3 regions of the Psychrilyobacter piezotolerans genome follow, and region 1 is predicted to be linked to each of the others. Evidence: riboswitches for the same ligand, from Rfam matches in the RefSeq annotation. Region 1 holds a riboswitch; each other region holds the start of a gene.
What was found. A riboswitch is a leader RNA that binds a small molecule or an ion and turns the genes downstream of it on or off. The one in region 1 is predicted to bind lysine.
Positions count from the first base shown of each region.

Region 2: another riboswitch for lysine. It lies ahead of kal (3-aminobutyryl-CoA ammonia lyase); the one in region 1 lies ahead of DYH56_RS09245 (aspartate kinase).
Region 3: another riboswitch for lysine. It lies ahead of dapF (diaminopimelate epimerase); the one in region 1 lies ahead of DYH56_RS09245 (aspartate kinase).

Region 1 is NZ_QUAJ01000015.1:13,904-17,189, reverse strand. Features, by position in the region: gene DYH56_RS09250 (M20 metallopeptidase family protein) at 1-1,083, opposite strand, end outside; lysine riboswitch at 1,298-1,473, shown strand; gene DYH56_RS09245 (aspartate kinase) at 1,573-2,775, shown strand; gene DYH56_RS09240 (aspartate-semialdehyde dehydrogenase) at 2,799-3,286, shown strand, end outside.
Region 2 is NZ_QUAJ01000002.1:134,434-137,719, forward strand. Features, by position in the region: gene amrS (AmmeMemoRadiSam system radical SAM enzyme) at 1-418, opposite strand, end outside; gene amrA (AmmeMemoRadiSam system protein A) at 423-947, opposite strand; lysine riboswitch at 1,362-1,544, shown strand; gene kal (3-aminobutyryl-CoA ammonia lyase) at 1,636-2,007, shown strand; gene kce (3-keto-5-aminohexanoate cleavage enzyme) at 2,018-2,833, shown strand; gene kdd (L-erythro-3,5-diaminohexanoate dehydrogenase) at 2,846-3,286, shown strand, end outside.
Region 3 is NZ_QUAJ01000002.1:84,422-87,707, forward strand. Features, by position in the region: gene DYH56_RS01740 (hypothetical protein) at 192-569, shown strand; gene dapF (diaminopimelate epimerase) at 632-1,453, opposite strand; lysine riboswitch at 1,592-1,766, opposite strand; gene DYH56_RS01750 (hypothetical protein) at 1,867-2,061, opposite strand; gene DYH56_RS15775 (hypothetical protein) at 2,831-3,040, opposite strand; gene DYH56_RS01755 (hypothetical protein) at 3,111-3,286, opposite strand, start outside.

The sequences.
Region 1 (3,286 bases):
TACTTTCTCGTCAAAATTAAATTTGGAATTATGCAGGGATTCTACATAACCAAGGTCCTCATTTTTGGTTCCCACAAAGAAAAAAAGTCCCCTGCTTACCTCCTGATAAAATCCGAAATCCTCTGCCAGCATCTCCGGATCTATCTCTTGAAATTTCAGCTTTTCTTCCCCTCTGACAACGTCTTCCAGAACATCATAATATTCCCTGTCATTTATGACAGGGGGATATCCTTCGGCCAGATCTATCTCTATTTCTACCCCATAACTGAGTTCCATCCCACGGGCTATATCCCTTATTTTATTTACGATAAAATTAAAGGTCTCTGTAGAAAAAGCCCTGATAGTCCCCTCCATCCGGGTAACTTCCGGAATGATATTCCTTATGGTTCCCCCCTCTATTTTCCCTATGGCTATTATACTGGGATCAAAGGGAGCTATAAATTTTGAGGTAATCAGATTAAACCCTTCCAGCATCTTCCCGGCTGCCTGGATGGAATCCACTCCCAAATGAGGCTGTCCCCCATGACCGCTCTTTCCTCTGATAACTATATTGATCTCGGCTGCCTTGGCCATAAATCCCCCTGCTCTGCAGCCGATTATTCCTTCCTCCAGCTTAGGAAAGAGATGAAGTCCGAAGATCCCCACAACATTATATTTTTCTAAAATTCCACTAGTTACAATATCTTTGGCTCCTCCCGGTCCTTCCTCGGCAGGCTGAAAAATTATTAAGATATTTTTCTTTAATTTTTTCCCCCTTAAATAATCCATAAACCCCAATAGGGTTGCCATATGACCGTCATGCCCGCAGGCATGCATGAGTCCCGTGTGTTTAGACTCATAAGAAACTCCCGTTTCTTCTAAAATAGTTAAAGCATCCATATCCGTCCTGAACCCATAGGTTTCCTTGGAATTTCCATCCAGATAGACATAGATTCCGGTTCCGCAAATTATCTCGGGCTCATACCCCATCTTTTTTATCTCTTGGAGCAGGTAAGTTTGGGTCTTTTTTTCCATATATCCCAATTCCGGGATTTCATGCAAATTTCTCCTGTATTTCTTCATATTTTCTGTTATTTTTTCCACTCTTCCTCCTTAAAAACAAATTATTTATATTATTTTTTAATATTTTACTCTTAAATAAGAGTAAACCTCATTTTTTTGTTATTTAAAAATATATATTATTTATGTTATACATATACTACATGTATTTAAAAATTTAATATATATATAGTATACATAACATATACATTATCTATATTTTATTTTGTTTTGCATTTAGTATATACTTACTTCAAATAATAAAAATAGAGGTTGCGAGTACAAATAGTAAAAACAGGGAGAAGGCATTTTAGGATCTGTTTTGAAAGGTGTAATTGCCGAAGTGTGGATTTTGCAAGAATTTATGCTGGGGATATGGATAAGATCCATATAACTGTCATTATCATAATCAGGTAATGGGGTGCTATTTGAAGTCATAGATTAATCTTTTATCTTGTTTTTTGATATGGATGTAATTTTTACTCTTCAGTAGTTCCCACTACTGGAGAGTTTTTTTTTAGGAGGAAATAAAATATGATCGTTGTACACAAATATGGAGGAAGTTCACTGGCTGACTTAGATAAGATAAAAAATATAGCCTCCCACATCTCAAAATTAAGTGATGCAGGGGAGCAGATTGTTGTAGTTGCCTCTGCCATGGGGAAAACCACCAATAAACTGATTGAGATGGCTAAAAAAATTTCTGAAACACCAAATATAAGGGAATTGGACAGCCTTATGGCTACCGGTGAGCAGCAAACTGTTGCCCTGTTATCCATGGCCTTAAATGAGTTGGGGAAAAAATCCATCTCTCTTACAGGATCCCAGGCAGGAATAACCACCATAGGTCATCACACTAAAAGCAGGATTAAGAGTGTCGATCCTAAAATAATAATTTCCCATTTGAATCGCGGAAAAGTAGTCATTGTGGCCGGATTTCAGGGGATGAACCAAAAAGGGGATATCACTACCCTGGGCAGAGGAGGATCGGATACCAGTGCTGTAGCCCTGGCTGCCAGTTTAGGTGCACGGTGTGAAATTTACACCGATGTGGATGGAATTTACAGCATCGATCCCAGAGTATATTCCGATGCAAAAAAAATAAAATATATATCATACGAGGAGATGATGGAGATGGCAAATTTAGGAGCCGGTATCATGGAAACAAGGGCTGTAGAGCTGGGAAAAAAATATAACGTTCCCATCTATGTGGGAGAAAGTTTGAGGGATCATGACGGTACCCTTATATTAAATCAAGATGAGATTATGGAGGATAAACCCATTACCGGTATCACCTTAAATGAGGATATTTTTATGGTAAATATCCAGCACCTTCCCTATTCAGAGAGCTTGGTAGCAGGTATTTTTAACACCTTGGGTAAATTTGAGTTAAATATCGATATGATCAGCCAAAACATTACTACTGCAGGAACCTTAGATCTTTCCTTTAGCTGTTTTAAAAGGGAAGAATCACTTTTAAAGAAAGCCATCGAGGAATTAAAAAATAAATTCGAGGAAATTTCCATAGAAATAAAATCTGACTTAATCATGATTTCATTGGTTGGAATTGGAATGGTAAGTCATTCCGGTGTGGCAGCCAAGGTGTTTAATACTCTGGCTGAAAATAAAATTCCTTTTTATCATATAACTACTTCTGAGATCAGTATTTCATGTACAATCTCTAAGGATCATAAAAAGACTGCCACTGAGATGTTAGCCAGAGAATTTGATTTATAAAAACACCAATTTAGGAGGAGATCATGAAAAAATATAACATTGCCATTGTAGGAGCTACCGGAATGGTCGGAAGAACCTTTCTCAAGGTATTGGAGGAAAGAAATTTTCCCATAGATAACCTCTACCTTTTAGCCTCATCCAGATCCTGTGGAACAAAAATTAATTTTAAAAATAAAACATATATAGTAGAGGAACTTAAACCAGAATCTTTTTCTAAGAAGATAGACATAGCTTTATTTTCTGCCGGAGGGGATCTGAGCAGAGAAATGGCTCCCGTGGCTGTTTCTTGTGGGATTACAGTTATAGATAACAGCAGTGCATGGAGGATGGATCCGGCTGTTCCCTTAGTGGTACCGGAAGTGAATCCGGAAGCAATAAAGGATAATTTACTCATCGCTAACCCTAATTGTTCCACCATCCAGGTGGCGGTTCCTCTAAAGGTATTGGATGATCTCTATGGGATAAAAAGAGTTATCTATTCTACCTATCAGGCTGTATCCGGATCCGGAGT
Region 2 (3,286 bases), on a different contig from region 1:
ATTTTGCCACATCCATCATAAATTCATACCAAACAGTAGGTTCATTGTAGGTAAAGGCCACTCCAAACCCTTTAAAGCCTTTCAATACCTCCTCATAGGTATATTCTTTAGTGGGTATCCCTTTAAATTCCTTGGCTATTTCATAGTTTTGGCAGTAAGCACAATTCATATTACACCCTATACTTCCAATGGATAAAACCTCTTTCCCTGGGTAAAAATGGTAAAATGGTTTTTTTTCAATGGGGTCTATATTGAGAGCCGAAACTACTCCATAATTTTGGGTTATCAATTTTCCCCATATGTTTTTCCTTACCCCGCATCTGCCCACACGACCCTCCTCTATGATACACCTGTGGGGACATAACTCACATCCTACTCTTTCACCCTCTAATCTCTTATAAAACATAGCTTCTTTCATCTTTTCACCTATACCTTTTTACAGTAAATTTTTTAATAACCAATCCAGGTTGACGGGTTATCCCGGCTTTATTCATGGCTATCTCTATCTGCTGCTCCACACTATCTACCCCTTCTAAATCCGGTAAAAGTACCCCTTGGGATCTTCCATCACTGATTAAGATACCATATTTTTTAGGATCTAATTCTTTTATATCCTCTATCTCCTCCATAGGGGAAAGGACATCTACAGAAATTTCCAACCATTCTAATTCCTCTTTTTTTAAGGGTTCAAATCTAGGATCATTGAAGGCAGCCGAGATGGCATTTGCCCTTATCTCCTCCAATAAATTTTCCCTGTATGGTACCATGGTTCCTATACATCCCCTTAGGGAATTCTCCTTGTACAGGGTGACAAAACAAGGTTTTTTTTCCATCAGATCTTCCATTTCCTGATATTTATCTTCCTCTTCACTTTGTCCGCCTAAACCTAATTTGTTTAAAATACTCTCTAAAGCTACTTTTACATAGATACTCCTTGGTTTATACACACAACCACCTCCTAAAAAATATTTATTCCTTATTCTTTATTTCATAAATTTAATAAACTTCCTCTTTTATTAAATTTATATATTTATCATGGGAAAATAAAATTTAATTTTTCAACTAATTATATAACTTTATTATGGTAACTATTCATTTTAAATATATTATTTTTTTTTAATAGTACAGATATTGCAGTCATATCTTCATTTTTCCTTAATAAAGTTAGCTTAAAAAACTAAGTTTATCAACTGGATAAGTAAATAAAAAAATACCGTCATAAAAAGACTTTTCTTTTTATTTCCTCTAATAAGGATATAAATATTTTTTTCACTTGACTTTGTGTTCTTTATATAGTAAAAATGTATTAGAACGAATCTATGAATGAGTTTTCATTTTTTTAGATAGGTAACATAAATCAAATATATAATAGAGGAGCATTTATTGTGGTAACTTTTAACATTCAAAGGATCGGAAGATCTTGCGAAGTTAAAAGTGAAGGACTTAATTGCCGAAAGGTTGGATCTATATAGAGCTAACCTTGGTCAATATGGGAAAATCCATCTTGACTGTCACAACTTTAGTTGTGGAGAGCTATTTCTTTTTAGTTCTTGGTGATTTTCTGTCTTAAATCATGGATAGGTGTTTTTTTGATGCAAAAAAATAAAAAAGGGGGAATGAGTTGTGAAAGAAGTAATGATTAGATTGAGGATGAGTACCCACGATGCTCATTATGGCGGTAATTTAGTGGATGGAGCCAGAATGTTAGGTTTATTTGGAGATGTAGCTACTGAACTGCTTATCAGACAAGATGGGGACGAGGGATTATTTAAAGCTTATGACAACGTTGAGTTTATGGCTCCGGTATATGCAGGTGATTTTATCGAAGCTGTAGGTCATATAGAAAAAGTTGGTAATACATCCAGAAGGATGGTTTTTGAAGCTAGAAAAGTAATCGTTCCCAGACCTGATATCAGTGATTCTGCGTGTGAAGTCTTAGAGAAAGCAGTTGTTGTCTGCAGAGCCACTGGAACTTGTGTTACACCTAAAGATAAACAAAGAAATTAGGGGGCAAAAGATGGAAAAATTAATCATAACAGCTGCCATATGTGGAGCTGAGGTAACTAAGGAACACAATCCTAACGTTCCTTATACTGTAGAAGAAATAGTAGAGCAAGCATATGGGGCATATATAGAGGGAGCCAGTATCATACATCTTCATGTAAGGGAGGATGACGGTACTCCTACCCAGTCAAAGGAACGATTTAAAATATGTATGGACGCCATAAAAGAAAAATGTCCGGACGTTATCGTCCAGCCATCTACCGGGGGTGCTGTAGGGATGACCAATGAAGAAAGACTGCAGCCTACAGAATTACATCCTGAGATGGCAACACTGGATTGCGGGACTTTAAATTTCGGCGGGGACGAAGTCTTTACCAACACAGAAAATACCATCAAAGAATTTGGTGAAAAAATGATAGAAAGAGGTGTCAAACCTGAACTGGAGTGTTTTGATAAATCGATGATTGAGATGGCTGTCAGACTAAATAAAAAAGGGTTTATTAAGTCGCCTATGCACTTTAGTTTTGTAATGGGAGTTAACGGTGGTATCGGAGGAGATCTGAGAGACTTCTTATTTTTAAGAGACAGTTTGCCTTGTGGTTCTACTTATTCAGTTGCCGGTCTTGGAAGATTTGAGTTTTCGTTGGCAGCAGCAGCTATCATAAGCGGTGGTCATGTGAGGGTTGGTTTTGAAGATAATATCTATTTAGAAAAAGGTGTCTTAGCTGAATCTAACGGTGTCTTGGTAGCTAAGGTAGTAAGGATTGCCAAGGAACTGGGCAGGCAAATAGCTACACCAGCAGAAGCAAGAGCCATATTAGGATTATAAGGGGGAGAGAAAATGATAAAAGGATGTCCATTTGGAACACACAGAGTAATAGAACCTATGGGAACTATGCCACAGGCTGCATTAAAAATTGACAATACAATGAAGATTAAAAACAACGAGTTATTATTAGATGTAATGACATTAAATATTGATTCAGCATCATTCACACAAATAAAGGAAGCATGCAACAAGGATATAGATAAGATGACCACTATGATCAATGAGATTGTAGGAGAGAGAGGAAAGATGCAAAATCCGGTAACCGGGTCTGGAGGAATGCTGATAGGTGTTGTTAAAGAGATAGGTCCTGATTTTCCTGATAAATCTTTAAAAGTAGGAGATAAATTAGCTACCTTAGTTTCATTGTCCCTTACACCATTAAAAATCAATAAGATTAAAAATGTAAATGTATCCAACGACCAAGTTGATATAGACGGACAGGCTATCCTTTTT
Region 3 (3,286 bases), on a different contig from region 1:
AATATAGATTTTAAGCACAATTAACATCAAAATCATACACTTAATTATAGCAGATTTTAAAATTAAATTAAAATCTAAATTTTAAAGGAATTTTATTGATTTTCTATATCTATATATAATACAGATATATTTCTATCTGTATCGAACCGACCTTATATAAAAAATTATTTTAGCTAGTCTGGAGGTATAATATGAAAAAATGGATGGATCACATATCGGAAGTGGAGATAAAAACTATTGAAAAAGTTCCAAATCATGAAAATTACTATACTTACTGTGATAAACACGATGTTCATCACCTGGTAGATGAGGAGAAGGAGCTGTGTTTTGGAAAAGAGATTGAAATCTTTGCCAATGGTGATTATGCAGTCACTAAAGATTATGATAATTGGACACTTTATCGGGATGAAACCCCTCTCTGTACAGGGGTTTGGGTTTCTTCTCATATGGACGGCAGCTACAAATATAAATTTTATAACGACTCCTCCAGCAAATATGTCGTTCGAACAGTTACTTCAGAGGGAGATCATAAGGATGAGATAGAAGGACACGAGGAACATAGGCTATAACGTGTATAAAAAATAGGAATTTACCATATTAGAATTCCTATTTTTTATTTTAGTCTAAAGTTTTATTGTTGATTTTCAAAATGACCGGAAGCTATCTTAACTCCAGTTCCTATCATATATACATCTTCTCCCAGTTCAATCTCCAAGTCTCCCAATAAATGCTGAACCACCACATTATCTCCCATAAGATCCAGTCTTTTAGCTACAATTGCTGATGCACAGCTTCCTGTCCCGCATGCCAGTGTCCGTCCGACTCCTCTCTCCCATGTTTTTATCCTTAATTTACCTTCCTCTATCTTACAAAAATTAACACTGGTATCTATTGGAAAAAAATTAAAGTCATTTATAAGGGGACCGTATTTATCTACAAATTCATTGGAAATATCCTCTACAAAAACTACAGTATGAGTAGTTCCCATAAATAAAGAAGTGATATGAAATTCTTTTCCCTCTACCACTATATTTTCATTAAATAACTCCCTTTGAGAATTAAATTTAATGGACTCGTGATGATAATTTTCCCTTCCCATATTAACCTTTACCATAAAGGGATCGGAGTTGATAATTTTCGCTTCTAAAATTCCCGCCCCTGTTCTAACTACTAAATCATCTTTACTTATTAAATTGTGATTTTTTAAATAAAGACAAAAACATCTAAATCCATTTCCACACATAGTATCAAAACTTCCGTCAGCATTATAAAAGATCATTTCATTATTATTGTTTTCATCTTTAGAAACAATAATTAACCCATCAGCACCAATACCAGTCTTCCTGTCACAAATATTTTTAGCCAGTTCAGAATATTTTAAATCTGTCCCTATCTCTCCTTCACCTACAATGATAAAATCATTTCCCAATCCATGATATTTTTCAAACCTCATAATCACCCCTCCTAAACTTAATCAAAATTTAAAATAAAAAGCAACGTGACGCTGCATCCAGATAACAAAAAAAGCCCACAGATTTTTATCTGTCGGCTTTTACCTTTTAAGTTACTGGAAACTTATCTGAATAAAATACCTTCAGATAGCGCTCCATTGAAAAATTCAATGACAGTGATATAATTATTCATTATACCCCCAGTAGTATTTTTCTGTTAAAAAATACCCTTCGGCAAAAAATCCTTTCATCCAGTTTCACAGACCAACCATCTCCACTAAACTACTGATATTCAATGCAACCTCTATCAACATTTAATTGTAATAGTATATTGTACCTCATAATCATAATAAATCAATATATAATTTAAATTATTATCTAACCTCTATTTTCAATTTTTTTTATTTTATACTTTTCAATCAGTTTTTTCATATTTTTTATATTCCTCTTCCATGGTTTCCTTGGCTTTTTTTAACTTTTCTTGGGACTCTATATAAATTCTCTTCTGAGTGATAATCTCACTGCTTTTTTTATCCTGAAACCCTCCCGTATAAAATTTTGCCAGAATAAAAATTAAAAAAAGGACTACCAAAAGTTCTATAATTTTCATTTCTACCTCCCTATTTCATAGAATATTTTCTTAGAATTTTGACTATCAGGAACATTTATTTAGATCTCTTCTTTAATTTTATATTATTTTTTGTAATTTCCTTTAAATCTATAGGAAAGTTGAGTTTTCGATTTTAAACAATTTTATAAAAAACCAGATGTTAACTTCTAAACATTAACAAGTCAGCATAAAAATTGATTTTAAGGTGTGCTTATGACATACACATTAATATCCAGTTTATTTTTAAAAAATAGATAATTTTTAATAAAAAAATTAAAATAATTATTAAAAAAAACTTAAATGTGGTATAAACTATTGTTATATATAATAACCTTACAAAACTATATATATATAGTTTTAAATAATATTTATTTTAGGGAGGGAGAGTGCAGTGAAAAAAGTAACGTGGTATTTAATAAGATGGTTCAGGTACTATATTTTAAAACCTCATTACCAAAAGTTCTATGGGAGCTTTGAAAAATATTGTAAACAAAGAAAAATCTATGAGAGAAAGAATCAAATCAAATAAAATTAGAAATCCCAACATGCATGAATTATTATTACAACCATAGGTATCAATGGAACTTAAAAAAGATGCCTCCCGTGCAGTACAGGAGTCATCTTTTATCAGTAGCCTAACTATACCTTTTTTTAGTGTCTTTAACAAGGGTTACAGTTTATTCAATAACAGTCCCCCTCCTTCTATCTTTTTAAATTATTTATGTTTTTTTTGTTTGTGTTATACACAAGACCAGTTGTATAAATAAGTTTACTCAGATGTAATAAGCCCATCTTTATACGAGATCTTAACCTCTTTATCGGTCAGAGGTATTTTTGTGGTAAGTTTTCCTGTAAAAAGCTTCTCTTTATAATATAATTTTCCACCTTTGAGATCCAAATTAGGGTCACCCATCTCAACCTCTTTTTTCATGCAGGCTGTAAATGACAAAGCGATGCACAATATTAAAAATTTTTTCATAATTTTCTCCTTTTTTACTCTTATAATTTATTCCTTCTATTATTTTTTCAATATATTGTGAGTTTTTCATCTAAAGATTTATATTAATGCTGCTATTGCTTCCACCTTTATAGTGGGGATTTTTAGGGTTTTTATGTCCTAGTGCATTCCCATTTGATTTATTACTTTTTTTATAATTACTGCTGTCATTTATTTGGATAGATCCAAGTTTCCCTTTTGCACTTATAGAGTCACATCCTACTAAAA